4 regions of the Mesorhizobium sp. B2-4-6 genome follow, and region 4 is predicted to be linked to each of the others. Evidence: predicted binding sites of a transcription regulator. Region 4 holds the regulator's gene; each other region holds the start of a gene.
What was found. The regulator PhoB, encoded in region 4, activates phosphate uptake and scavenging genes when phosphate is short. The targets are predictions, from matches to a motif close to TGTCATNNANCTGTCAT.

Region 1: FJ957_RS19760 (DUF1045 domain-containing protein) is a predicted target of PhoB. The motif match lies at 3,549-3,565, and genes of this name have one in related genera.
Region 2: FJ957_RS20945 (PhoX family phosphatase) is a predicted target of PhoB. The motif match lies at 4,923-4,939, and genes of this name have one in related genera.
Region 3: FJ957_RS26910 (RNA degradosome polyphosphate kinase) is a predicted target of PhoB. The motif match lies at 3,602-3,618, and genes of this name have one in related genera.

Annotation. Positions count from the first base shown of each region.
Region 1 is NZ_VFVI01000008.1:16,323-23,450, forward strand. It holds gene iolD (3D-(3,5/4)-trihydroxycyclohexane-1,2-dione acylhydrolase (decyclizing)) at 1-1,013, shown strand, start outside; gene iolE (myo-inosose-2 dehydratase) at 1,056-1,970, shown strand; gene FJ957_RS19750 (DUF3329 domain-containing protein) at 2,053-2,265, shown strand; gene iolB (5-deoxy-glucuronate isomerase) at 2,646-3,458, shown strand; gene FJ957_RS19760 (DUF1045 domain-containing protein) at 3,707-4,414, shown strand; gene FJ957_RS19770 (alpha-D-ribose 1-methylphosphonate 5-triphosphate diphosphatase) at 4,596-5,735, shown strand; gene phnN (phosphonate metabolism protein/1,5-bisphosphokinase (PRPP-forming) PhnN) at 5,732-6,358, shown strand; gene FJ957_RS19780 (ATP-binding cassette domain-containing protein) at 6,521-7,128, opposite strand, start outside.
Region 2 is NZ_VFVI01000008.1:247,607-254,734, reverse strand. It holds gene FJ957_RS20975 (ATP/GTP-binding protein) at 1-387, shown strand, start outside; gene FJ957_RS20970 (DMT family transporter) at 559-1,485, shown strand; gene FJ957_RS20965 (SulP family inorganic anion transporter) at 1,494-3,215, opposite strand; gene FJ957_RS20960 (helix-turn-helix transcriptional regulator) at 3,349-3,618, opposite strand; gene FJ957_RS20955 (phosphatase PAP2 family protein) at 3,710-4,411, opposite strand; gene FJ957_RS20950 (hypothetical protein) at 4,429-4,767, opposite strand; gene FJ957_RS20945 (PhoX family phosphatase) at 5,002-6,999, shown strand.
Region 3 is NZ_VFVI01000014.1:74,905-82,032, forward strand. It holds gene ppx (exopolyphosphatase) at 1-1,254, opposite strand, end outside; gene FJ957_RS26910 (RNA degradosome polyphosphate kinase) at 1,251-3,446, opposite strand; gene FJ957_RS26915 (zinc-finger domain-containing protein) at 3,697-3,942, shown strand; gene FJ957_RS26920 (FAD-dependent monooxygenase) at 3,972-5,204, shown strand; gene FJ957_RS26930 (TIGR02117 family protein) at 5,361-6,026, opposite strand; gene FJ957_RS26935 (amino acid ABC transporter ATP-binding protein) at 6,301-7,104, opposite strand; gene FJ957_RS26940 (amino acid ABC transporter permease) at 7,118-7,128, opposite strand, start outside.
Region 4 is NZ_VFVI01000010.1:9,190-16,317, reverse strand. It holds gene FJ957_RS22580 (alpha/beta hydrolase) at 118-1,050, shown strand; gene FJ957_RS22575 (SDR family oxidoreductase) at 1,114-1,752, shown strand; gene phoB (phosphate regulon transcriptional regulator PhoB) at 1,799-2,488, opposite strand; gene phoU (phosphate signaling complex protein PhoU) at 2,505-3,212, opposite strand; gene pstB (phosphate ABC transporter ATP-binding protein PstB) at 3,233-4,036, opposite strand; gene pstA (phosphate ABC transporter permease PstA) at 4,033-4,884, opposite strand; gene pstC (phosphate ABC transporter permease subunit PstC) at 4,888-5,874, opposite strand; gene pstS (phosphate ABC transporter substrate-binding protein PstS) at 5,939-6,997, opposite strand.

The DNA of each region.
Region 1 (7,128 bases), on a different contig from region 4:
ACATGGCCGCCGTCGGCGTCACCGGCACCTCAGCCGCCAACCGTCTGGCCGAGGAAGCCGATGTCGTGCTTGCCGTCGGCACCAGGCTGCAGGACTTCACCACCGGCTCCTGGGCGCTGTTCAAGAGTGCCGGCCGCACCATCATCGGGCTGAACACCCAGGTTTTCGACGCCGGCAAGCATTGGGCGTCGCCGCTGGTCGCCGACGCCGCCGAGGGGCTTGCCGAGCTTGCCGCCGGACTGAAAGGCTGGAAGGCGCCTGCCGCCTGGACCGACAATGCATTGAAGGGCAAGACGGAATGGCAGGTCGCCGCCGCCAAGGTAACGGCCTCGACCAACGCGGCCTATCCTTCCGACGCGCAGGTGATCGGCGCCGTGCAGCGGGCGATGGGCTCCGATGTAACGCTGCTGCATGCCGCCGGCGGCCTGCCCGGCGAATTGCACAAGCTCTGGCAGGCCGGCGCGCCGGGCTCCTATCATGCCGAATACGGCTTCTCGACCATGGGCTACGAGATCGCCGGCGGGCTCGGCGTCAAGATGGCAAGGCCTGACCAGGAGGTCGTCGTCATGGTCGGCGACGGCTCCTATCTGATGCTCAATTCCGAGATCGCCACCTCTGTCATGCTTGGCTTGAAGCTCACCATCGTGCTGCTCGACAATCGAGGCTATGGCTGCATCAACCGGCTGCAGATGGCGACCGGCGGCGCCAACTTCAACAATCTCCTGAAGGACTCGCGCCACGAGGTGATGCCTGACGTCGACTTTGCCGCCCATGCGGCGAGCCTCGGTGCCCTCGCCGAGAAGGTGGCCTCGATCGCGGAGCTGGAGACGGCGCTGGCCAAGGCCAAAGACAACGACAGGACCACGGTGCTGGTCATCGACACCGATCCGCTGGTGTCTACCGAGGCCGGCGGCCACTGGTGGGACGTCGCCGTGCCGGAAGTCTCCTCGCGGCCCCAAGTCAACGCCGCGCGCAAGAAATACGAGGAAGCCTTGGGCGGCCGTCAGGGCTGAGCCGGCGTCCGCCTCATAATGAACTGACATCGGAGCGAAGACTTGAAAGCCAAACTGGGCATGTCCCCCATCGCGTGGTGGAATGACGATCTCGTGGAACTGAGCGATGACGTGTCGCTGGAGGAGTGTCTGCGCCAGTCGCGCTCGGCGGGCTTCACCGGCATGGAGATGGGCCGCCGCTTCCCCAACGACCCGAAGGTGATGCTGTCGATCCTGAGAGAGGCCGACGTCACGCTTTGCGGCGGCTGGTTCTCCGGCACGCTGGTCGATGAGGACATGGCCAGGAACAAGGACCGAATCCAGCCGATGATCGACCTGTTCAAGGCGGTCGACGCGCCCTGCATCGTCTATGGCGAGGTCGGCCGCTCCATCCAGGGCGATCGTTCGAAACCCTTGGCCACCAAGCCGAAGCTTACCGGCGACGAGATGAAGGCCTATGGCCGCCGCGTCACCGAATTCGGCGAATGGTGCGCGGACCAGGGCATGCCGCTTTCCTACCACCATCACATGGCGGCGGTGGTCGAGACCGAGCCGGAGCTCGACGCCTTCATGCGCCATTCCGGCGAAGGCATTCCGCTTTTGCTCGATGCCGGCCATCTGGCCTTTGCCGGCGGCGACGTGCTGCGCGCCATCGACAACCACCACAAGCGCATCAACCATGTCCATGTGAAGGACGTGCGCATGGGCCTGATCGACGGGCTCGACCGCTCAAAACAGTCCTTCCTCGATGCCGTGGCGCTCGGCGCCTTCACCGTGCCGGGCGACGGCTCGCTCGATTTCGGCGCCATCGTCCAACGGTTCGCCGATCATGGCTATGAGGGTTGGTTCGTCGTGGAAGCCGAGCAGGATCCGAAGAAGAACCCGCCGCTCAAGATGGCGCAGGTCGGCCACAAGGAGCTGATGCGGGTGATGACGGCCGCCGGCTATACGGTCGAGACGCAGGGTTTTCCGGCCTGAACGGGGGATTCGTCATGAATGATGGATTAGTCGGGACGCTCGGTCTATCTGATGCGCCTTGGGCAAATCCTGGATTGGCGCGATGAAAGACTATGAGCACCCCTTCTTCCGGCCGCTGTGGCGCCGCATCGCCATCGTCGCGGTCTGCCTGGTCTGGTCGGTGATCGAGTTCGCCTCCGGCACGCCGTTCTGGGGCGTCATCGCGCTGGGCTTCGCCGGTTATGCGGTGTGGCAGTTTTTCTACCTCTACAAGCCGGCCGAGGAAGCAAAGCCTCCGGCCGAGCCGAGGGAATGAAGCGGTCGATGGGGTGGAGGGTTCACGGATCGGACAGCGCGCATGGCGCATCGGATGCATTAGCGATTGGCTGAAACATCTTTCGCTTCGTCATCCACGGGCGAAGCAAGGAGCGAAGCGACGCGGCGCAGACCCGAGGATCCATTCCGTGACTTCGAGGCAGCCGCTGCGGTGCAGAATTCTGCTCCGCTGCACTCTTCGACTGAGGGAACGGAATGGATCCTAGGGTCTCCGCGACGGAGCTTCGCTCCTGCTCCGCCCTAGGATGACGAAGTTGAGAGGAACCGGCCAATCTTCACGGTTTTCACGATAGTCCAATGAACGATGAAATCCTGCAAGCAGGCCTGAAAATCGAAGCGTCGAGGAATTAGGAGACAAAAATGTCGAAACTGCTCGTCAAGGCCGACAAGGGCCACGGCCACGTCGCTCATGTCACGCCGCAAAGCGCCGGCTGGACCTATGTCGGTTTCGATCTGCATCGGCTGAAAGCGGGCGAGACGGCGTCCGGCAAGACCGGCGACCGCGAGGTCTGCCTGGTCTTCGTCACCGGCAAAGGCAAGGCGTCGGCCGGCGGCAAGGACCTAGGCCTGCTCGGCGAGCGCATGTCGCCCTTCGAAGGCAAGCCTTGGTCGGTCTATGTGCCGGAAGGCGCTGACTGGTCCGTGACGGCCGATACCGAACTGGAGCTTGCCGTCTGCTCGGCGCCTGGCTTAAGCGGCGGCCTGCCGGTGCGCGTCATCGGACCTGACGATCTCGACCGGGAAGTGCGCGGCAAGGGCACCAACACGCGCTACGTCACCAACATCCTGCCCGAGGGCAAGCCGGCGGATTCGCTGCTGGTGGTCGAGGTGATCACGCCAGGCGGCCACACCTCGAGCTATCCGCCGCACAAGCACGACCAGGACAATCTGCCGGCGGAATCCTATCTCGAGGAGACCTATTACCACCGCCTCAACCCGCCGCAGGGCTTTGCCTTCCAGCGCATCTACACCGATGCCGACCGCAACGGCGTGCGCGAGCTGGACGAAGCGATGGCGATCGAGGACGGCGATGTCGTGCTGGTGCCGAAGGGCTATCACCCCTGCGCGGCCTGCCACGGCTACGACCTCTATTACCTCAATGTCATGGCCGGACCGAAGCGGACGTGGAAATTCCACAACGCGGCCGAGCACGAGTGGCTGATGAAGGCCTGATCGGCACGCCGGCGAAGTCGTTGGTCCAGTCCGGAAAAATCGTCGGCTAAGCACCTAGCGACTGGACTTGCCTTCGAAAACCCACGAAAGCTTCGTCAATCCGTCATGGAAATCACCTATGGCAGCGGTTCCGGTGCATGTCGCCGCAAACGCTCCGGCGTTTTTGGGCCACGACTTGCCAAGACAATGACTTGAAGCGCGTCGCATATTCCTTTCGGGGCGCGCAGCGCGCTTGACGAGGAATGCCCATGCGCTACGCCATCTACTACACTCCGGGACAGGACGAGAAGCTGGCGCGCGTTGCCGCCAACTGGCTGGGCCGCGATCCGTTTGGCGCGGCGACGCGACCGGTCGAGGCCGTGGGCGATCTGTCGGCCGCGGAAGTCGCCTTCCATACCGCCTCCGCCAGGCGCTACGGGTTCCACGCGACGCTGAAGGCGCCGTTCCGGCTGGCGCCGGACGAGACGGAAGCTTCGCTGCGCGCTGCTCTCGACAGTTTCGCCGAAGCCACTCCGCCAGTCGTCATCCCGCGCCTAGTGGTCGGCCAGATCGACGATTTCTTCGCCCTGGTGCCCGAAGCCGCGTTCGCCCCGATCAACGATTTCGCCGGCGAGGTCGTGCGCGCCTTCGACTGCTTCCGTGCGCCATTGACCGAGGCCGAGATCGAGCGCCGCAGCCCAGATTCGCTGAAGCCGGACGAGTTCCGCAACCTCTGCCAATGGGGCTATCCTTACGTCTTCGACACGTTCCGCTTCCACATGACGCTGTCGGGGCGCGTTGGGCCACAGGAAAGCCCGCGTCTTCGCGCAGCGATCGACGGACTGTTCGCCGACGTGCTGCGGCAGCCGGTGCCGGTGGATGCGCTGACATTGTTCGTCGAAAGCGAGCCCGGCGCCCCGTTCATGGTGCTTTCCCACCATGCGCTTGGCCACGGCCCGGCCCGCAAGACCGCCTAGGGCAGTTCAGCGGAAACGCTGAACTGCCCTATCTCTTTGTTTACGCAGTTCCGGGCGGAAAACCGCAAGGCACTTTTCCTGGAATTGCTCTGACTTTTGTTTACGCAATTCCGGGCGGAAAACCGCAAGGCACTTTTCCTGGAATTGCTCTGATTGACCGCTTGAGGTAGGACCGCCTGAGATGACCGCCGAAACCGTTCTCACCAATGCCCGCATCGTGCTGCCGGACGAAATCGTCGAAGGCTCGCTGTTGTTGCGCGACGGCCTGATCGCCGCCGTCGAACCGGGCGCTGCCCGCGCCGGCGAGGACATGGGCGGCGACTACATCATCCCGGGTCTCGTCGAGCTCCACACCGATCACCTCGAAGGCCATTACGCGCCGCGCCCGAAAGTGCGGTGGAACCCGATTGCCGCCGTGCTTGCCCATGACGCCCAGGTGGCGACCGCAGGTATCACCACCGTGCTCGACGCCTTGCGCGTCGGCATGGACGAGGATGCCGACCTGAAGTCCGACGACGTTCGCAAGCTGGCCGACGCGATCGAGGACAGCGTGCGCCAGGATCGGCTCAGGGCCGACCATTTCATCCATCTGCGCTGCGAGGTCTCGGCGCCGGACTGCCTCGAGGCTTTCGCCAATTTCGAGACTGACGACCGGGTGAAACTTGCCTCGCTGATGGACCATGCGCCCGGACAGCGCCAGTTCGTCAACCTCGAGACCTATGCCTACTATTACCAGCGCAAGCTGAAGCTGACGGACCAGGACTTCAAGAAGTTCTGCGAGAAGCGGATGGCCGAATCGGCCCGCAATTCCGGTCCGAACCGCGTCTTCATCTCGGCCGCCTGCCAGGAGCGCGGCATTGTGTTGGCGAGCCACGACGACGCGACCTCCCGCCATGTCGAAGAAGCAATCGAGCAGGGCGTGCGCGTCGCCGAGTTCCCGACGACGGAAGAGGCGGCCAAGGCCTCGAAGGCGGCCGGCCTCGGCGTGCTGATGGGCGCGCCCAACGTCATGCGAGGCGCCTCGCATTCCGGCAATGTCTCGGCGCGCACGCTTGCCGCCGACCGCCTGCTCGACATCCTGTCGTCCGACTACATCCCGTTCAGCCTGATCCAGTCGGCCTTCTTCCTCGGCGATGTCGTCGAGGGCATCTCGCTGCCGCAGGCGGTCGCCATGGTTTCGAAGAACCCGGCCGAAGCCATCGGCCTTGCCGATCGCGGCGTCATCGAGCCGGGCCGCCGCGCCGACCTGGTGCGGGTGCGGGTCGACGACCATGTGCCGGTCGTGCGCACCGTGTGGCGCCAGGGCCGCCGGGTCGCATGATGGTCTCGGCCCTCATCGAGCGCGAGCTGGCCGAAAGCCTGCCGATCCGCAACGGCGTCTTCGTCGCGGTGGTCGGCCCGAGCGGCGCCGGCAAGGATACGATGATCGGCTACGCCAAGCAGCGCTTCGCCGGCGAGACGCGGCTGGAATTCGTGCGCCGCGTCATCACCAGGCCGAGCGACACGGCAAGCGAGGACCACGACACGCTGGCCGATGCCGCCTTCGCGGAAGCGGAGGCCGACGGCGCCTTCTCGCTGTGCTGGGACGCGCACGGCCTTCGCTATGGCCTGCCGGCCGATGTCGACTGGGCCGTGGCGAACGGCCACGTGGCGGTTGCCAACGTGTCGCGCGCGGTCATCCCGGCGCTGCGCGAACGCTACGCCAATCTGGCCGTGGTCGAGATCACCGCGGCGCCGGAGATACTGGCGGAACGGCTGGCGGCGCGCGGCCGCGAATCACGCGGCGAAGTGCTTGCCCGCCTGGCGCGCAGCACGAGCGTCAAGCTGACAGGACCGGACGTCACGTCGATCGACAATGGCGGCGACAAGGAGGTCGCCGGCGAACGCTTTGCCGAAGTGCTGCGCAAGGCGATGGCGTTCTCCGACCTGTCGGACATGATCTAAGATATGCTGATATTCAGGTGAGCCCGGCCTACAAGTAGCGGCTCCCTGCGCTTCCGGTGCTTACGTACTTAAGTACGCTCCGCTCCGGTTCTCGGAAGCCACCACTTTCGGCTCGGCCTGACCTGAATATCAGCGCATCTTGGTGCCGAGCAAGGTCCGTCCTCACTTGTTGAAGTTGGCGATGAACTGCTTGAACTGCGGCGTCGGCGGCCTGGCGAACATCTCCTTCGGCGCGCCGACCGAATCCACGTCGCCCTTGTGCAGGAACATCACCTTGCTCGACACGTCGCGGGCGAAGCCCATTTCATGGGTGACGACCAGCATGGTGCGTCCTTCTTCCGCGAGCGAGCGCATGACGCGCAGCACCTCGCCGACCAGCTCCGGATCGAGCGCGGATGTCGGCTCGTCGAACAGCATCACCTTGGGATTCATCGCCAGCGCGCGGGCGATCGCAGCGCGCTGCTGCTGGCCGCCCGACATATGCGGCGGATAGTAGTTGCGGCGCTCCCAGATGCCGACGCGCTTCAGCAATGCCTCGGCCTGCTCCAGGCACTCCGCGCGCGGCCGCTTCAGCACATGCGTCGGCGCGGCGACGAGGTTTTCCAGCACGGTCATGTGCGACCAGAGATTGAAGCTCTGGAAAACCATGGCGAGGTTGGCGCGGATCCGCTCCACCTGGCGGATGTCGGCCGGCATTTGGTGGCCGTCGCGGCCCCGCTTCATCCGGATGAGCTCGCCATCCACGCGCACTTCGCCGGAATCCGGGGTCT
Region 2 (7,128 bases), on a different contig from region 4:
GTCAAGGATGCGCTGCTTGCCTCGCCCAATGGCGTGTTCGCCGATGGCGGCAGGCTGATCGTCGCGTCCTGGGGCAAGGGCATCAACAAGACTGACTTCAGCACCGCCGAGCCGGGCGGCCTGCTGTCGGTCGACCTCGCCACGAAGAAGGTCGCGCCGCTGCCGGGCGCTCAAGAATTTGCCGACCTCGACGGTGTCCTCGCCATTGGCGACACCATCTACGCCACCGCCTACCTGACCGGCACGCTTTACAGCTATAAGCCCGGCGGCGCGCCGGAAGCGGTGGCGCGGTTCAAGCCCGGCAGCGCCGACATCGGCACCGACGGCAAGCGCATTTTCGTGCCACTGATGGGCGAAGGCGAGGTCGTGGCGCTGTCACTGGATTGAGCCATGCGGCGGCGGATAAGCCTTAACCGCCGGAGGGACAGCGTTTCGCATCTCGGCACTCAGCGGCGAGGCGATTTTTCGCCTCGCCAATCGCGATTGGACCGCCATGTCGGTGGCGGCTGCCATCTGGTTTCGCCGCTTGCTCCGCACTATCCGGCTCCCATCCGTCACCTGAGCGAAGCCGTGAAGACATCCAGCCCGACCGGCGCCGTTTCGCCGATGATCCCCGTGTTCATATGCGCTCTGGCGATCTTCCTGCTCTCCGGCATGGACGCGGCCATGAAGTCCCTGGCCCTCGCGGTCGGCGTCTACAACACGCTGCTGTGGCGCAGCCTGGTCGCCACGTTGGTCGCGGGCGCCGCCTGGACGGCAGGGTCGCGCTCGAAGCCGACCCTTCCGGTGCTGGGCCTGCATGCCTTGCGCGCCGCGATTGTCGGTATCGTCCTGGTCTTGTTCTTCTGGGGTCTGGCGAGGCTGCCGCTCGCCGAGGCGATCGGGCTCAGCTTCGTCGCGCCGCTGTTTGCGCTTTTCCTTGCGGCATTGTTGCTGGGCGAACGCATAAGGCGGCAGGCGGTCTGGGCGTCGCTGGCCGGCATGGCGGGCGTCGCGATCATGCTGGCCGGCAAATTCGGGGCGGCAAGCCATTCGCAAGATGCCCTGCTTGGCACGGCCGCGGTGCTCGTATCGACGGTGTTCTACGCCTACAATCTGATCCTCTCCCGGCAACAGGCGCTGCTGGCCAGGCCGGTCGAGATCATGCTGTTCCAGAACCTCTTCGTCGCGATCATCCTCGGTCTCGCAGCACCCTGGCTCGCGGTTGCGCTGCCGAGCGATCTCTGGCTTCCTTTGGGCGCGGTGGCGCTGCTGTCGCTCGCCGGGCAATTTTTGATGAGCTGGTCCTACGCCCGTGCCGAGGCGCAATATCTGATCCCGACCGAATACTCGGCCTTCATCTGGGCGATCGCGCTTGGCTGGTTCTTCTTCGGCGAGACGGTGGCCTGGACCACGCTGACAGGGGCATGCCTCATCGTCGCCGGCTGCCTGATCGCCGCGCGCGCCAATCCGAAGCTTGCCGAGCCGATCGAAGCGACCGTTTGAGCAGGGGCCTACGCCGTCGCCGCTTTTCCGCCCAGTTGCGCCCGCGCGTCACGGATCGAGGCGGCATAGGTTACCAGCGGTCGCTTGACGCCATGGCTTATCAGCGTGCGCCTGACTTGCGACGAGGCGCCCGCGATAATGAAGCGTCCTCCGGCGCGCCTGGCCTTGCGCACGGTGCTTTCGATGACGTTTGCCGCGGTCGAATCGAGGAAGGGCACCGCCGTGCAATCGAGGATGAAGTTCCTGCGCTGGTCGGCGATACGGTCCAGCACCGCGGCAACCGTTGCCGCAGCGCCGAAGAAGAAGGCGCCGGAGATGCGGTAGATGACGGTGTCCGGATCGGTGGCGGCGGCGAGGTCATAGGCTACGCGCCCGCCATTTGCGTCGTCGGCGCGGTCGTCCGTCACCGACGGGACGTGCGCCTCCACCTCGACCGAACGTGCCATCCGCCCGATGAACAGCAGCGCGCCCAGCGCGAAGCCGATCACGATGCCGGTGGTGAGGTCGCGGAAGATGACAAGTCCGAAGGTGACCAGAAGCACCAGGGCGTCGCCCCAGGACGATCGGATCAGCGCCAGGAAGGCTGGCTTCTCCACCATGTTCCAGGCCACCGTGGCCAGCACCCCGGCAAGCGCCGCCAGCGGGATATAGCTGGCAAGCGGCGCAGCCACCAGCATGAACAGCAGCAGGAAGGCGGAATGGAATATTCCCGACAACGGTCCATGCGCGCCGGCGCGGATGTTGGTTGCCGTGCGCGCGATCAGTCCGGTCACGCAGATCCCGCCGAAGAGCGCCGAGCCGATATTGGCGATGCCCTGTGCTACCAGTTCGCAGTTGGAGCGGTGCCGTCGGCCGGTCATACCGTCCGCGACCACGGCGGAAAGCAGCGACTCGATCGCTCCCAGCAGGGCGAAGGAAATTGCATCGGGTACCACGGAGATGAGCTTCTGCGCATCGAGCGGCGGTAGAGTCGGGTCCGGCAACATCCGCGGAATGCCGCCGAATTGCGTGCCGATCGTCTCCACGGGAAGACCAAGAGCCGTCGCGGCCAGCGACGCCGCGGCGACCGCGATCAGTAGGCCCGGCCAGGAGGGCCGCCAGCGCTTCATGGCCACGATGATCCCTATCGTCAGCGCGGCGACGGCAATGGCCGCCGGATTTGCTGTCCCGGCAGCCTTGCCGAGCGCGATAAGCCGCGGCAGCAGGTCGCCTGGCTCCTTGCCCGGCAGCGTCAGGCCGAACAGGTCGTGCAACTGGCTGGACAGGATGATGACGGCGATGCCGGCTGTGAAGCCGACCGTTACCGGATAGGGGATGAACTTCACATAAGCGCCGAGCCTCAGATACCCGGCCGCGATCAGGAAGACACCGGCCATAAGCATCGCCAGGATCAGTCCGTCGACGCCGTGCCGGTCGACCGTCGAGGCCACGACCACGATGAAGGCGCCGGCGGGCCCGCCGATCTGGAACCGGCTGCCGCCAAGCGCGCCGACGATGAAGCCGCCGATGATCGCCGTGAACAAACCGCGCTCCGGCCCGACATGCGAGGCGATTGCGATCGCCATCGACAGCGGCAGAGCCACGATGGCGACCGTCAGGCCGGCGATTAGATCGGCCCTCAGCTGCCTGAGGTGGTAGCCCTCGCGCAGCACCGTCACCAGCTTTGGCGTGAACAGCTCGGCGAACCTCGGCCGCGCCTGATGGTGAATTGCCCGCCGCGCCTGATCCATGAACTGCTTCCGCTCCACAGGGCGGCGGGATCGTCGGCTGCATGTCGGCGGTCGCCGTCGCGATAACCGTTGCGACGCTGCATCGCGCTGCCCGAAACCGGCTACGGTTTCCGGGGGCGGATGCAGTTGCGGCTCAGCCCTGCGGGTTCTGCGCCACGATGGCCTTGAGGCGTACGCCCCTGCCGCCGCGTTCGCTGGTCTGGTTCTCGCCGATCAATTCCACCCCGACCTCATCGAGGGCCTGGATGACCTTCATCAGCGTGTCGACGACGCCTCGCACGACGCCCTCGCTCGCCTCCATACGCTGTATCGTCGGAAGCGAAACTCCGGCGCGCTCGGCGAGCGTTCGCTGGTCGATACCGGCCAACGCTCTTGCGGCGCGCATCTGCGCAGCAGTGATCATCGGCCAGAACCTATGTCTGAGTCTGCGGTGTCAATGGATAATATAAACATCCTGATGTTTCAACCCTCATTTGGCATAGATGAAACATTGGTTATTCGCTATCCGTAACAACCTTGCGTCGCTGCACCAGGCGTGCCGCAAGCCAGCACAGCATGGCCCATGCGAAGCCCGCGCACCAGCCGGCAAGCACGTCGGACGGCCAGTGCACGCCAAGATAGACGCGGCTGGCGCCGATCAGCACCGTGGTGAGCACGGCAAGGCCAAGCACGAAGACTTTCGTCCTGCGGTCCGGCAGGAAGCGGGCGGCCAGCGAGCCGAGGGTCAGATAGGTCACCGCCGACAGCATCGCGTGGCCGCTGGGGAACGAGAGCGAAGTCTCGGTGACGAGATGCGAGACGAGATCGGGGCGCGGCCGGTCGACCTCGAATTTGAGCAGGCTGGAAAGCACTTGCCCACCCGCCACGGCCGCGAACATGAACAGAGCGGTCAAGGGCCTGCGGATCAAGAGCAGATAGACGATCGTCGCCGTCGTGATCAGCACCAGCACAGCGGTGCTGCCCAGCGCGGTGACGTCGCGCACCGCACCTTCGAGCCAGGGTGGACCGATTGGACTGTCCGGCTGCCCGGCATGGCGGAAGGCAAGCAGGATTTCCGTATCGAAGGCATGTGGCGTGGTGGCGCGCGCCACCTCAATCAGCTCCACTAGGCCCCATAGACCGCCGGCAATCACCAGCCCGGCCAGCAGCACCGGGAATTCCATTTTGTTAAGCAGCGCGTTGGCGGTCGATTTCATTCTGGCCTTGGGTCCAGCTACAGCCGTTGGATATAGGGCCCAAGCGTGATCAGCGCGACGGCGGCGATCGCCAGCACCATGCCGGTCGCTTGCAAACCGTTGAGCCGCTCGCCGAAGAAGGCGAGCGCCACGACATTGACCGCGACGAGCTGGATCACCGCCGACAGGCTGAACGACACCGACATGCCGAATTCGCGCACCAGCCGCAGCATGATCAGATTGCCAGCCGTGTAGAGCGCCAGGGTCAAAAAGAGCTTGGCCAGGCTCGGCGCCATCCCCCAATGCTTGGCCGCCATCGCCGCCAGCAGGAACATCACCGTCGAAATGCCGAGCTGCCCCAGTCCCCAGAAACTCACCTGTCGTCCCCTTCTTGAAGCGCCGTCGCCACGCCGACCGCAGCCCTTGTTTCCGAAGCGGGCGAGACCGTCAAGCTGGGCGATGGAGGATAGGGCGAAGGCCGCGGACCGACATCGACGACTTCGCCAATCACCGAGGGGGTACGTCGAAGCCATGTCACGAAAATGTGATCGGCGCGCTTTAGGGGTCGAAAGGTCAAAATCCCAGCCACCTCAAGAAGCCAGAGGAATCCCATGACCGTGACCCCTGAGACCCGCTTCCGCACCAGCCAGCTCGAGGAAAATGACGGCCCGCCCGCCAACCCGACCGACAACCGCACCATGGGCGAGATCATCGCCGCGCGTTTCTCGCGCCGCGGCTTTCTCATGGGCTCGCTGGCCGTCTCGGCCATTGCCGCCACCGTCAGCCCGCTGGCGCTGATCGCCGCCGACGAGGCGCGCGCCGCAGAGGCTTCGGCTTTCAAGTTCGACGAGCTCGAGGCCGGCATCGACGACAAGCACCATGTCGCGCCGGGCTATGACGCCGACGTGCTGTTGCGCTGGGGCGATCCGCTGTTCGCCGACTCGCCGGAGTTCGATCCGGCAAAACAATCGGCCGAAGCCCAGGCCAGGCAGTTCGGCTACAACAACGACTATGTCGGCTATATCCCGATCGACGGCTCCGCCGAGCACGGCTTGCTGGTCGTCAATCACGAATACACCAACCCGCATCTGATGTTCCCCGGCATCGTCTCGATCGTCGAGAAGGACGGCAAGAAGGCCGCCGAGGTGGCGCCGCTCTCGAAGGAGCAGGTCGATGTCGAGATGGCCGCACATGGCGGCACGATCGTCGAAATCCGCAAGCAAGGCGGCAAGTGGCAGGTGGTGCGCGACGGCAAGCTCAACCGCCGCATCATGTCCACCACCGAGATGGCGCTGTCCGGCCCGGTCGCCGGCCACGATCGCGTCAAGACCAATGCCGACCCGTCCGGCGCGAAGGTCATCGGCACCGTCAACAACTGCGCCGGCGGCGTCACGCCCTGGGGCACCTATGTGATGGCCGAGGAGAACATCCACGGCTATTTCTCGGGCGAATTGCCGGAAGGCCACAGGGAGGCCGCCAACTACAAGCGCCTCGGCATTCCGGAAGGCGCCTATGAGTGGGGCGCGCATTACGACCGCTTCAACCTCGCCAAGGAGCCGAACGAGCCCAATCGCTTCGGCTGGATCGTCGAGGTCGACGTCAACGATCCGGCTTCGGTGCCGAGGAAGCGCACCGCCATGGGCCGCTTCAAGCATGAGGGCGCCGAGTCGATCGTCGCCAGGGACGGCCGCGTCGTCTTCTATCTCGGCGACGATGAGCGCTTCGACTATGTCTACAAATTCGTCACCGCCGGTAAGTTCAATCCCGATGACCGCGCGGCCAACATGGACCTGCTCGACGACGGCACGCTGCATGTGGCGAAATTCGCCGAGGACGGTTCGGTCGAATGGATCCCGATCGTTTTCGGTGAAGGCCCGCTGACGGCGGAGAACGGTTTTGCTTCCCAGGCCGACGTTCTCATCGAGACGCGGCGCGCCGCCGACCTGCTCGGCGCCACCAAGATGGACCGGCCGGAGGACATCCAGCCCAATGCCGGCAACGGCAAGGTCTATGTCATGCTGACCAACAACACCAAGCGCAAGGCCGAGCAGGTCGACGCCGCCAATCCGCGCGCTGGCAACGCCTTCGGCCACATCATCGAGATCGTCGAGGAAGGCGGCGACTTCGCCGCGACCAAGGGCAAATGGGAGGTGCTGTTGAAATGTGGCGATCCGTCGGTGGCCGATGTCGGCGCCACCTTCTCCACCGCGACCACCGCCCATGGCTGGTTCGGCATGCCGGACAATTGCGCCGTCGATTCCGCCGGGCGCCTGTGGGTCGCCACCGACGGCCAGGGTCCGAAGGCCACCGGCCGCACCGACGGCCTGTGGGCGGTCGATACCGAGGGTGCCGCGCGGGCAACGTCGAAACTGTTCTTCCGCGTCCCGATCGGCGCCGAGATGTGCGGCCCGCTGTTCGCGCCTGACGACCAGACGGCTTTCGTCGCCGTCCAGCATCCGGGCGACGGCGGCGAGGACTGGGAAGGCTTTGGCCGCCCGTCCTATTACGAGGACCCGTCGACCCGCTGGCCGGACTTCAAGCCGGACATGCCGGTAAGGCCGTCGGTCGTCGCGATTACGAAGCAGGGCGGCGGCAAGATCGCGGTGTGATGCGCTGAGGCTAGCGCAAGCGTTGGGGATTGGCGGAAGCCTCCCCAACGTCGTCATTCTAGGGCGAAGCAGGAGCGAAGCTCCGTCGCGGAGACCCTGGAATCCATGCCGTGACCGCGATCACAGGGC
Region 3 (7,128 bases), on a different contig from region 4:
CGCGATGCCGTCGTTGAAGATGCCGTCATGGCGATAGGCGTTGGCCAGGGCCAGATAGGCGCGGCCGGGATGGTCGACGCCGATGAAGGAAGCGTGCGCGATAATGTTGAGCGACTGCCTGCCGCGATATTCAGGATGCGCCCGCCAGCCGATATCGGCTAGCAGGCAGGCAGCATGGCGGTAGCGCGCCTCGTCCTCCGTCTCGTCGATGCCGAAGGCCTTGAACGCCTTGCCGGTCCATTCGACCAGGTCATGCGCATGGTGCACCGAGCGCGAGCGTAAGAGCGCCAGTTCCTCCGCGGCCGAGATCAGCGGATCGGATTTCTGCTCCTCGGCGTCGAGCAGCGAATAGAGGAACCCCTCGCGCACGCCTTGCGCCGAGACGATGATCTTCGAGGGCTGCATCGCCGTCATGATCTCCTGCAGCACGACCGCGCCGTAGGGCAGCAGCGAGCGGCGGTTCTTGGAGACGCCCTCGATGCCCCTCACCTTCTCGACCTCGCCCTTGGCCACCTGCTTCAGGAAAGCCTGCGCGCTGTCGGCCGAAATCTCGTAGTGGTGCATGACGCCAAGCGGGTAGTTGGTCATCTCCATGTGCAGCCTGGCGAGGTTTCGCCAGGTGCCGCCGACGGCGTAGAAGACCCTACCCTGCCCGCCCTTGAGCAGCTTTGCCCGCGCCAGTTCCTGGCGCGCGATCTTCTGCGCCTGGACGAGCGAATTCCTGGCCATATCCTGCAGGCGCAGGCCGCCGAGCGGCAGCGTGATGCCCTCGCCGATCGTTTCGCGATTGATGTCGATCAGTTCGAGGCTGCCGCCGCCAAGGTCGCCGGCGATACCGTTGGCCGGATGGAAGCCGGAAATGACGCCGAGCGCCGAATAATAGGCTTCCTGACGACCGGTGAGCACGCGGATCTCGGTCTTCAGAACGTCCTCGGCGCGATGGATGAAATCGGGGCCGTTGCCTGCCTCGCGCGCCGCCGCGGTGGCCAGCACATACATATGCTCGGCGCCAGCTTGATCCGAAAGCGCGCGAAAACGGCGGAATTCCTCCATCGACCGCGTCACCGCCTCGGGGTCGAGCTTGCCCGTCGAAACGATGCCGCGGCCGAGGCCGGCCAGCATCTTTTCGTTGAACAGAAGCGTGGGCGAGCGTGCCAGCCCCTCATAGACGACGAGGCGGATCGAGTTCGATCCGATGTCGATGATCGACAGCGGTCGCCGGTCCTGAAGCCGGCCCTGGGAAACTGCAATCACGCGGCGCCGTTCTTCTTGCGGCGCTTGAACTGAGCGATGCGTTTGGGCGCATGCGATTTCAGCGCGTCGCCCCGTCCGGAGAGGCTCGGATTGGTCATGAAATATTCCTGCGCGTTGAACGGTTCTTCGCCTTCCTCCAGCACAACGCGCCGGGAGGTGCCGTCAGCCAATACGTCGAAACTTTGCTGGTTGTCCATGATGTTGCCCAGCATGATCTGACCAAGCACCTGTTCATGCACAGTTGGATTGGTGATCGGCACCAGGGTCTCGACGCGGCGGTCGAGATTACGCGGCATCATGTCGGCCGACGAGATGTAGACGACCGCCTCGTCCGACGGCAGACCGTGGCCGTTGCCGAAGCAGAAGATGCGGCTGTGCTCGAGGAAGCGGCCGACGATCGATTTCACCCTGATATTCTCGGAAAGACCGGGCACCTGCGGCCGCAGACAACAGATGCCGCGCACGACGAGGTCGACCTCGACGCCGGCGCGGCTGGCGTCGTAAAGCGCGTCGATGATGGTCGGATCGACCAGCGCGTTCATCTTCATCCAAATGCGCGCCGGCCGTCCTTCGCGGGCATGGACGATCTCGTCCGAGATGTGTTTCAGGATGCGGTTGCGCAGCGTGAAGGGCGATACGGCAAGGCGCATCTCCTCGGCGGGCTCGGCATAGCCGGTGATGAAGTTGAAGAGCTGCGCGACATCGCGCGCGATCGTCGGATCGGTCGTGAAGAAGGACAGGTCGGTGTAGATGCGGGCGGTAACCGGGTGGTAGTTGCCGGTGCCGAGATGCACATAGTTGCGCAGTTTGCCGTCCTCGCGGCGCACCACCAGCGACATCTTGGCGTGTGTCTTCAGCTCCAGGAAGCCGAACACGACCTGGACGCCGGCGCGCTCGAGGTCGCGCGCCCAGCGGATGTTGGCCTCTTCGTCGAAACGCGCCTTGAGCTCGACCAGTGCCGTGACCGACTTGCCGGCCTCGGCGGCATCGATCAGAGCGCGCACGATCGGGCTGTCGTTGGAGGTGCGGTAGAGCGTCTGCTTGATCGCCACCACTTCCGGGTCGGCGGCGGCCTGGCGCAGGAACTGCACCACCACGTCGAAGGACTCGTATGGGTGATGGACGACGATGTCCTTCTCGCGGATGGCGGCGAAGCAGTCGCCGCCATGCTCGCGGATGCGCTCGGGAAAGCGCGGATTGTAGGGCGTGAATTTGAGATCGTCGCGCGGAATGGCGACGATCTCGGAGATCTGGTTGAGCGCCAGCGGACCGGTGAGCACGCTGATGCGGCTCGACGAGACGCCGAGCTCGCCGGCGACGAAGTCCCGCAACGCGGCCGGCATCAGCGTGTCGAACTCGATGCGGATCACCGAGCCGCGGCGGCGCCGCTTCAGCGCCGTTTCGAACAGGCGCACCAGGTCTTCCGACTCTTCCTCGACCTCGATGTCGCTGTCGCGGATGATGCGGAACGTGCCGGAGCCCTTGACCTCGTAGCCGGGGAAAAGCTTGCCGATATAAATGCCGACCACTTCCTCCAGCGGAATGAAGCGGACATGGTTCTTGCGGTCGGGCAGGCGGATGAACCGCCTGAGCGCCACCGGCAGGCGAAGCAGCGCGCTCATCTCCTCGCCGTTCTTGCGATGGCGCAGTTGCAGCGCGATCGAGAAGCCCAGATTGGGAATGAACGGAAACGGATGCGCCGGGTCGATCGACAGCGGCGTCAGCACCGGGAAAACCTGCTCCTGGAAATGCTCTTCCAGCCAAGCCTTCTCGTCCTTGGTGAGCGCATCGCGGGTGATGCTTTCGATGCCTTCCTTGTTGAGCAGGACCATCAGCGCCGAGAGGCTCTTCTGCTGGTCCTCCTGCAGGCGCTCGACCTCGCGCAGCAATTGCTCGAGCTGCTGCTCGGGCGTGCGGCCGTCCGGGCTTTTCAAGGCGATGCCCTCGCGCACCTGGCCGGCAAGGCCGGCGACGCGGACCATGAAGAACTCGTCGAGATTGGCGGCCGAGATCGACAGGAAGCGGACGCGTTCGAGCAGCGGGTGGTGCTCGTTCAGCGATTCCTCCAGCACGCGGCGGTTGAATTGCAGCCAGGAGAACTCGCGGTTGACGAAACGGTCGGGATTGCCGCCGTCCGGGCTGGCCGCCTCGACGGTGATGAACTCGCTCTGCACAGGCTTCAATTCGTTCATGGTTTCCCGCTCTTGCCCGCAACCGTCCCAGGGAACGCCGCATATTGCCGTCAGGCGACGCTCTAACACGTCTTTGTGACGCATGATCGTCACGGAATCGATCCGTGCCAGTCCCATGCGCTTAACCGGCTCAACTTATCCTCTGCCAGCCTTTTGCGACAGTTTGATTTCATCGATCTTGCAAACGGACCTGTTATGCTCCAGATGCAGACGGGTCACACCCACTGGCCGAACCCAATTGGAGACGACGATGGCAGGCGGTAGCATTCCCCATTTCCAGAACGACGCGGGCCATCCGGTCATCGAGATCGGCGTCAGGGAATTCATGTGCACCGGCGCCAATCCGCCTTTCGACCATCCGCATGTGTTCCTCGACATGGGCGACGACAATGAAAAGGTCTGCCCCTACTGCTCGACGCTCTATCGCTATTCGCCGTCGCTGAAGGCGACGGAGACGCAGCCGGCCGGCTGCCTCTATATCGACCAGGCCGCCTGACCCTGCAGATCATGAATGACTGCTAGATCATGGCTGAAACACGGTCCCGGCAAATCGTCATCGCCGGGGCTGGCATTGCCGGACTGACGGCGGCGCTTGCCTTTGCCGAGCGCGGTTTCCCGGTAAAATTGTTCGAGCAGGCAAAGCAACTCGAAGCGGCCGGCGCCGGCCTCCAGCTTTCCCCCAACGCGACCCGCATCCTGCGCCGGCTTGGTGTGCTCGACCGCCTGCTGCCAAACGCGATCCGGCCGCAAGCGGTGGTGCTGAAGGACGCAAGAAGCTTGCGCGAGCTGGCGCGTGTGCCGCTTGGGGAAGCCGGAGAAAAACGCTGGGGCGCGCCCTATCTGGTGGCGCACCGCGCCGACCTGCAGGCAGCGCTGATGGCCACGGCGGCGGACCGGCCAGATATAGAGCTTGTCACCGGGGCGCGCGTGACCGGCATCGCCCTCGACCCGCAAAGCGTTGCCGCAGCGGTCGAGATCGACGGCAAAGCGACAAGTGTCACAGGCGGCCTGCTTATCGGAGCGGACGGTGTTTGGTCTTCGCTTCGCGCGGGGCTTGCCAGGACGGCCGGCTTTGTGGCGAGCCGCTTTTCGGGCGAGCTCGCCTGGCGCGCGACGGTTCCTGCGGAAAGCGCCGCCGGCAAGGCCTTCGCGCAAATCGGCGCTACTGACAGCGTCACCACCTTCCTGCATCCCGGCTTCCACATGGTCGCCTATCCGGTGAGCAAGGGCCGCGCCTTCAACCTTGCGGCCTTCACCAAGGGCGAGCGGATCGCCGAAGGCTGGTCCGGTCATGCAGACCCCGCCCTTCTTTCCGATGCCATGCGCGGCACGGCGGCAACGCTGTCGAACCTGGTGGCGCTCGCCGGCCCCTGGACGGCGTTCCCCATCCACACGGTCGAGCAGCGCCGCTGGACGACGCCGGACGGCGTCGCGCTTATCGGTGACGCCGCGCATGCCATGACGCCGTTCGCGGCCCAGGGCGCGGCGATGGGGATTGAGGACGCCTCGATGCTCGCCAATCTGGTCGCCGATTTTCCCGGCGATCCGAAGCAGGGCCTGACGGTTTGGGAGGATCTCAGACGGCCGCGCGTCGAAAAGGTGCTGAAACGCGGCGCGCTCAATCGCCTTGCCTGGCATGCCAGGGGACCGGTGGCGATCGCCCGCAACTTGGTGCTGGCGACGCGGACGGCTGAGAGGCTCGCCGCGGACTTGGACTGGCTCTATGGCTGGGAGGAGCGGAAGGTGGTCAGGCGGTAGGAGGCGGACGACCGGATAGGCTCGCGAAGGAACGAGGCGCTCGCCAATTGCTACTAAAGCGCGTCGCGCTGAAGCGGATTCAGGCGACGCGCTTTAGCCTTTGTTTCCATGCATGTCGTTATCGCAAAACCGCTGCACACTTTTGCGCGACATGCATTAATCATACAACCGCAACGACCACCACAGCGTCACCGGCAGCGGGTTCCACCATCCCGTGCGCAGGCCGGCGGCGCGCAGCGCAGCCGCCGTCCAGATATTGCAGCCGACCAGGGCGTTGAAATGGCCGTTGGCTTCGTAGAAGCGGTCGTAGGTTGAATACCCAGCATTCTCGATCGCCATCGGGCCACCCGGCCCCTGCCGAAAACTCACCGCGATATGGTCGAGCAGCGCCGCAAAATGCGCTTCGTCGATGTCGAAGCCGGCGACGGCGGGATGCGGCTCCTTGATCGCGCCGGCGACATCGACATGCATCACCGAAGCGTCGATGGTGAGCGCTTTCAACACCGGCGCGGCCTTCAGCTGCGACCATGTCGGGGTCTCCAGATAGAAGGCGCGGCCGCCCCAGCCGAAGACGATGTAGCGCGCCCCTGGCGCTTCGATCGGCAGGCCGGCATCGGCCAGGAAGGCGAAGCGCCGGCGTACGCCATCATCGAGGGGCACAGCGATGTCGGTGTGGATCGGGTTCCTCAGCACCAATATGTGCCGCGTCCCCTCGCCTCGGGCGGCGGCTGGCCAGAGCGGGCGCGGCACCAGCGTGCCGAGCGCGGCGGCAAGCACCACCGCTGCGACGAGCATTGCCAGATATCGCAGGAATTTTCGCATCAGGCGCGGTAAGCTGGCCCCATTTGTCGCAGCTCTCGAGATTGGCCGAACCCGTTCGTGACTTCGTCATCCTCGGGCTTAACCCGAGAGTCCATGCCGTGACCTCTGCCGTAGGGCGCGACGGTGCAGAATTCTGAACCGCAGCAACGCCTCGATGTCACGGCATGGATTCTAGGGTCTGCGCCGCGTCGCTTCGTTCCTTGCTTTGCCCTAGAATGACGAAGCCGAGGGGTGGTTCGAGCAACCTCCGAGCAACCTGTTACCGGGCTCCGCCTCAGTGCAGTATCTGCGACAGGAAGAGCTTCGTGCGCTCATGGCGCGGATGGTCGAAGAACTCGGCCGGCGTGTTCTGCTCGACGATCTGGCCCTGATCCATGAAGATCACGCGATTGGCGACCTTGCGGGCAAAGCCCATCTCGTGGGTGACGCAGAGCATGGTCATGCCCTCTTCCGCCAGCCCCACCATCGTCTCCAGCACTTCCTTGATCATCTCCGGATCGAGCGCCGAGGTCGGTTCGTCGAAGAGCATGATGCGCGGGTTCATGCACAGCGAGCGCGCGATCGCCACGCGCTGCTGCTGACCGCCCGAGAGCTGGCCTGGATATTTGTTGGCCTGCTCCGGGATCTTGACGCGCTTGAGGAAATGCATGGCAATCTCCTCGGCCTGCTTCTTCGGCATTTTGCGCACCCAGATCGGCGCCAGCGTGCAGTTCTCGAGGATGGTGAGATGCGGGAACAGATTGAAATGCTGGAACACCATGCCGACCTCGCGGCGCACCTCGTCGATCTTCTTCAGATCGTTGGTGAGTTCTTTGCCGTCGACGATGATCTTGCCCTTCTGGTGCTCCTCCAGCCGATTGATGCAGCGGATCATGGTCGACTTGCCGGAACCGGACGGACCGCAGATAACGATGCGCTCGCCGCGCATCACCTTGAGGTTGATGTCCTTCAGCACATGGAACTCGCCATACCATTTGTGCATCCCGACGATGTCGATGGCGACATCGGTGGTGGAGATGTGCATCTTGGCGGCGTTGACCTTGATTTCTTCCGCGCTGACGGCGTTTTCGGTGGCCATAACCTGTTCCCTTTTATCGTTTAT
Region 4 (7,128 bases):
ATCCTACCAATAAGTCATAGTGGATTTTACCGGCTAATTCGATGAATTGCCACGGCCTAGAATGCAAGGGATCTCGTGCAGATGCATCGACGCCAACCCAGTGCAAGGAGTGCCATCATGGGCAAAATCAGCTTCCCCAACTCCAACAATCAGGCAATCGCCATGTCGGCCGTCATCAATTTTCCGGAAGACTTCAACAAGACCAGGACCTACCCGGCAGTCATCGTTTCGCATCCAGGCGGCGGCGTGAAGGAGCAGACGGCGGGCACCTATGCAAGGAAGCTCGCCGAACAGGGCTTCATCACCATCGCCTACGATGCCTCCTACCAGGGCGAGAGCGGCGGGCAGCCGCGCCAGCTCGAAAACCCCTCTGTCCGCACCGAAGACGTGAGCGCCGTGCTCGATTACCTGACCACGCTCCCCTATGTCGACAATGACCGTATCGGTGCGATGGGCATCTGCGCCGGCGCCGGCTATACGGCCAATGCGGCAATTGACGACCCGCGCATCAAGGCCGTCGGAACCGTGAGCGCCGTCAATATCGGCCAGATGTTCCGCAACGGTTGGGACAACAATATCAAGGATGCAGACGCCCGCGCCGTGATCGCGGCCGGCGCGGCGGCACGGACTTCCGACGCCAACGGTTCGGAGGTCGGCAGGATTCCGTTGGCGCCACTGAAGGAAGACGACGCTCCGAACGAAGAACTGCGCCAGGCCTGGGAATATTATCACACGCCCCGGGCCGAATACCCGACCGCACCCGGTTATGCGACGGCTCGCAGCCTGTCGCAGATCATTCCCTACGACGCCTATTCCAAGGCCGAGGCCTACCTCACCCAGCCGCTGCAGATCGTGGCCGGGAGCAAGGCCGGCAGCAAATGGATGAGCGACGACCTCTATAGCCGCGCCGCCAGCAAGGACAAGAGCTACCATGTCGTTGAAGGGGCCAACCACATGGATCTCTATGACGGCGAGAGATATGTCGATGAAGCAGTGTCGGTGCTGGCGCCTTTCTTCGGCAAGACGCTGCAACCCATCGGCGGAAGGTAATCGTCCAAGGGATGCGGGATCGACCAGGGTTCGTCCCCTTCGACCCGGAACAAGCGAGGTCATATGATCAAGGTTCTCATTCTCGGCGCGGGTGGCCAGATTGCCCGCCACGTCATCGACATGCTGGCGGGCGACGGTGACCTTCATCTGACCCTGTTTGCCCGCAACACGGCGCGCCTTGCCGGCCTTGCCGGGCCAAATCAGAACGTTGTCCAAGGCGACGTTCTGGACGCCGCAAGGCTCGACGAAGCGATGCAGGGACAGGATATCGTCTACGCCAATCTGACCGGCGCGGACCTCGACAGGCAGGCTCGGGCCGTGATTGCCGCCATGAAGAAGGCCGGCATCAGGCGACTGATCTTCATTCTGGCGCTCGGCATCTATGACGAAGTGTCCGGCAAGTTCGGCGAATGGAACGCCGCCATGATCGGCGAGGACCTGAAACCCTTCCGGCGCGCCGGAGACGCCATCGAGGCCTCCGGTCTGGAATACACGATCCTGCGGCCCGCATGGCTGATGGACGAGGCGGTCATCGACTATGAAACGACCGCGCGCAACGAGCCATTCAAGGGCACGTCGGTATCGCGCGTCAGCGTGGCCGATCTGGTTGCTCGGATTGTCCGAGCGCCGGATCGGCATGTCGGCGAAAATCTCGGCGTCGACAAGCCGGGCACGGATGGTGACAAGCCCGATTTCATGTGAAGCGGCGGCGGGGCAGAGGGCGGTTCCCACCGAACGGTGAACCGCTCTAATCCTCCCTGATCGCGTACCCCGCCCCGCGGATGGTGCGGATGACGTCCGGCATGCGGCCGTTGTTGACCGCCTTGCGCAGGCGCCCGACATGGACGTCCACGGTGCGCTCGTCGATATAGATCGTCTCGCCCCAGACATTGTCGAGCAGCTGGCTGCGCGAGAACACGCGGCCGGGATGGCGCATCATGAATTCGAGCAGGCGGAACTCGGTCGGGCCGAGCCTGATCTCGCTCTTCTTGCGGTAGACGCGGTGCGATTCGCGGTCGAGCACGATGTCGCCGACCTTGAGCACGCTGGACAGCACCTCCGGCTTGGCGCGGCGCAGCAGCGCCTTGACGCGCGCCATGAACTCCGGCGTCGAGAACGGCTTGACCAGATAGTCGTCGGCGCCGGTCGAGAGGCCGCGCACGCGGTCGCTTTCCTCGCCGCGGGCCGTCAGCATGATGATCGGCAGCCGCTCGGTCTCGGGCCGCATCCTGAGACGCCGGCAAAGCTCGATGCCGGAAACCGCCGGCACCATCCAGTCGAGCACGAGCATGTCGGGAACGTTTTCCTGAAGGCGGATTTCGGCCTCGTCGCCGCGGGTCACCACTTCGACCTGGTAACCCTCGGATTCGAGATTGTAGCGGAGCAGCACCCCCAGCGGCTCCTCGTCCTCCACCACCATGATGCGTGGCGCGATCATTGGGGTAACCTTTTCGTCAGGCCGCCGGCGCCGACATTGCGGTCTCGTCCTGCTTCGGACGATTGGCGGGCAATTGCGTGCCGGTCAGCACATAATAGGCGTTCTCGGCGATGTTGGTCACATGGTCGCCGATGCGCTCGAGATTCTTGGCGCAGAACAGAAGATGCGTGCAAGCGGTGATGTTGCGCGGGTCTTCCATCATGTAGGTCAACAGCTCACGGAAGACGGAGGTGTATTTGACGTCGATGCGCTCGTCGTCGTTGCGAAGCTTGGCCAGCGCCGTGGCATCGCCCACCATATATTCCTGGATCACGGCCTGGACCTGGATCAGCACCATCTGCGCCATGGAATCGATCGAATGCGTGAGGTCGCGCGGCGCGGCGCTGACGCCGACCGAGCCGACGCGCTTGGCGATGTTCTTGGCGAGATCGCCGATGCGTTCGAGGTCGCCCGCCATACGGATCGAGCCGACCACGTTGCGCAGGTCGTCCGCCATCGGCTGCCGCTTGGCGATCAGCGTGATGGCGCGGTCGTCGAGCTCGCGCTGACGAGCGTCCATGATGGCGTCGTCGGAGACGACGCGCTGCGCCAGCGCATTGTCGGTCTCGAGCAGCGCCTTGGTCGCGCCGCCGACCATCGAGCTGGCGAGATCGCCCATGTCGTTGATGAGCCGGCTGATCTGCCTCAGATCCTCGTCGAAGGAGGCGACGGTATGTTCGGCCATGATGATGTCCTCGTATGAACTCAGCCGAAGCGGCCGGTAATGTAGTCCTGCGTGCGCTTCTCGCGGGGCGAGGTGAAGATCTTCTCGGTCCGGTCGAACTCCACCAGCTCGCCCAGATACATGAACGCCGTCTGCCGCGACACGCGCGCCGCCTGCTGCATGTTGTGGGTGACGATGACGATCGTGTAGTCGGCCTGCAACTCGTCGATCAGTTCCTCGATCTTGGCGGTCGACAGCGGATCGAGCGCCGAGGCCGGCTCGTCGAGCAGGATGACCTCGGGCTTCACCGCCACGGTACGGGCGATGCACAGGCGCTGCTGCTGGCCGCCCGAGAGGCTGAGGCCGCTGGCGTTGAGCTTGTCCTTGACCTCGGTCCACAGCGCGGCGCGCTTCAGCGCCGACTCGACGCGGCTATCCATCTCGGCCTTGCTGATCTTCTCATAGAGCCTGACGCCGAAGGCGATGTTCTCGTAGATAGACATCGGGAATGGCGTCGGCTTCTGGAACACCATGCCGATCTTGGTGCGCAGCAGGTTGAGGTCCTGCGAGCGGTCGAGGATGTTCTTGCCGTCGAGCAGCACCTGGCCCTCGGCGGTCTGCTTCGGATAGAGCTCGTAGATGCGGTTGAGCACGCGCAGCAGCGTCGACTTCCCGCAGCCCGACGGGCCGATGAAGGCTGTCACGCTGCGCTCGGGCAGGGACAGGTTGATGTCCTTCAGCGCCTTCGACTGGCCATAGTAGAAATTGAGGTTCTTGACCTCGATCTTCGACTTCTCGACGGTCGTGTCGGCTACGTTCAAATCGGTGGACAACATCGGTTTCATCTGTCCTCTCTGCGTCCGGTGAGGCTGCGCGCGAAGATGCTCAGCCCGAGAACCGTCAGGGTGATTATGAGTGCGCCGGTCCACGCCAGTTGCTGCCATTCCTCATAGGGGCTGAGGGCGAACTGGAAGATGGTCACCGGCAAGCTGGCCATCGGCGCGTTGAGATTGCTCGACCAGAACTGGTTGTTGAGCGCGGTGAAGAGCAGCGGCGCCGTCTCGCCGGAGATGCGGGCGATCGCCAGCAATATGCCGGTAACGATGCCGGACAGAGCGGCGCGATAGGCGACCGAGCGGATCACCACCCAGCGCGGCGCGCCGATGGCGGCGCCTGCTTCGCGCAGCGCGTTGGGCACGAGGTTCAGCATGTCCTCGGTGGTGCGCACCACCACCGGGATCACCAGGATCGACAGCGCGACGGCACCGGCGATGGCCGAGAAGTGCCCCATCGGCCGCACCATCAGCTCATAGACGAACAGGCCGATGATGATCGACGGCGCCGACAAGAGGATGTCGTTGATGAAGCGCACGATCGTGGTCAGGCGCGAGAAGCGGCCGTATTCGGCCATGTAGGTTCCGGCCAGGACACCGATCGGCGTGCCGACGATGACGCCGATGACGGTCATCACGATGCTGCCGTAGATGGCGTTGAGCAGGCCGCCGGCATCGCCTGGCGGCGGCGTCATTTCGGTGAACACCGCCAGCGAGAGGCCGGATAGGCCCTTGTAGAGCAGTGCGCCGAGGATCAGCGCCAGCCAGGCAAGGCCGATGCCTGCGGCGACGACGCACAGCATCATCATCACGCTGTTCTTTCTCTTGCGGCTGCTATGAAGTGCAAGCGACGTCGACATCGGTCAGGCTCCCGTGCGGGCGTCGATGCGCATCAGCATGTAACGTGCGAGCGCGAGGATGATGAAGGTGATGATGAACAGGATCAGGCCGAGCGATACCAGCGAGGATGTATAGAGATCGCCGTCGGCTTCGGTGAATTCGTTGGCGATGGTCGCCGAGATCGTCGTGCCCGGCGCAAACAGCGAGGCGCTGATGCGGTGCGCGTTGCCGATGACGAAGGTAACGGCCATCGTCTCGCCGAGCGCGCGGCCGAGGCCAAGCATGACGCCGCCCATGATGCCGACGCGGGTATAGGGGATGGTCACGCGCCGGGTCACTTCCCAGGTCGTGCAGCCGATGCCGTATGCCGATTCCTTCAGCACCGCCGGCACCGTGTCGAACACGTCCTTGGTGATCGAGGTGATGAAGGGCAGCACCATGATGGCGAGGATCAGCGACGAGGTCAGCAGGCCGATACCGTAGGGCGGGCCGGCAAACAGATTGTTGAGGCCGGGGATATCTTTGAAGAGCCCGATGACGAAGGGCTGGATCGTCGTCTGCAGGAACGGCGCGAACACGAACAGGCCCCAGATGCCGTAGATGATCGAGGGGATGCCTGCGAGCAGCTCGACCGCGATGGCGATCGGGCGCCTGAGCGGACGCGGGCAGAGCTCGGTCAAGAAGACGGCGATGCCGATGCCGATCGGCACAGCGATTAGAATGGCGATGGCCGAGGTGACGATGGTGCCGTAGATGGGCGCCAGGGCGCCGAAATTCTCGGTGACCGGGTTCCAGGATTCGGTGGTCAGGAAGGAGAAGCCGAACTTCGACAGCGCCTCCCACGAGCCGCTGACCAGCGAGATCGCCACCCCGCCGAGCAGAACCAGCACGAGGATGGCGGAAAGGCGCGTGGCCGTCCGGAATGCCATGTCGGTGAAGGCGAAGCGGCGCACTGTCGCTTCTCTGGTCCGCAGGGCGGACGATGTCGCGGCGTCGGAAACGGCTGTCATTTAGCCCCTCGCATTTCGAAAGAGACAGGAGGGCGCCGGAGACGCCCTCCTTATTCCACAGGAATTACATGCCGGAGTAGAGCGGCTTGCCGTCCTTGTCGACGACGTCCTTGCCCCACATTTCCTCGACGCTCTTCACGACCGCGTCGGGCATCGGAACGTAGTCCAGGCCCGCGGCCAGTTCGTCGCCCTTGGCATAGGACCAGGCGAAGAACTTGAGCGCTTCGGCCGTGGCCGCAGTGTCGTCGGGCTTCTTGTAGACAAGGATCCAGGTGGCGGAGGTCATCGGCCAGGATTCAGCGCCGGCCTGGTTGGCCAGGATGACGCCGTAGCCCGGCTGCGAGCTCCAGTCGGCATTAGCCGCGGCGGCCGAGAACGCGGCGGCGGTCGGCTCGACCTTCTTGCCGTCCTTGTTGATCAGGTCGGTGTAGGTCAGCTTGTTCTGCTTGGCATAGGCGTATTCGACATAACCGATCGCGCCGCCGGTCTGCGAGACGTTGTTGGCGACGCCTTCATTGCCCTTGGCGCCGATGCCCACCGGCCATTCGAGCGCGGTGTTGACGCCGACCTTCGACTTCCAGTCGGCGCTGACGTCAGCCAGGTAGTAGCTGAAGTTGAACGTGGTGCCCGAGCCGTCCGAACGGTGGACGACGGCGATCGCCTGGTCGGGCAGCTTGGCGTCGGGGTTGAGCTTCTTGATCGCTTCGTCGTTCCAGTTGGTGATCTTGCCGGCGAAGATGTCGGCCAGCGTCGGACCGTCGAGCACCAGTTCGCCCGGCTTGATGCCTTCGAGATTGACGACCGGAACGATGCCGCCCATCACCATCGGGAACTGCGCGAGCCCGGTGGAGTCCAGATCCTCGCCCTTCAGCGGCGCGTCGGAAGCGCCGAAGGTCACGGTCTTGGCCTTGATCTGCTTGATGCCGCCGCCGGAGCCGATCGACTGGTAGTTGAGACCGATGCCGGTCTCTTTCTTGTAGGCGTCGGCCCACTTCGCATAGATCGGATAGGGGAAAGTGGCGCCGGCGCCGGAGATATCGGCTGCCATCGCGGCGGAGATGCTAAGGGTTGATGCCGCAGCCATTGCAATCGCAACGGCCGCCGAGCGGATGAAATGTCTCATGTGGCCTGCTCCTGTTCGGAAGATGGTCTTTCGGCACCCGTTCTATCGGCGCCCGGTGAGGGCAATAGCCTTCGATTATTACAGTCGCATGACAGTTTCGTGTCAGCCCGGTAACGCCTGAACGGGAATGC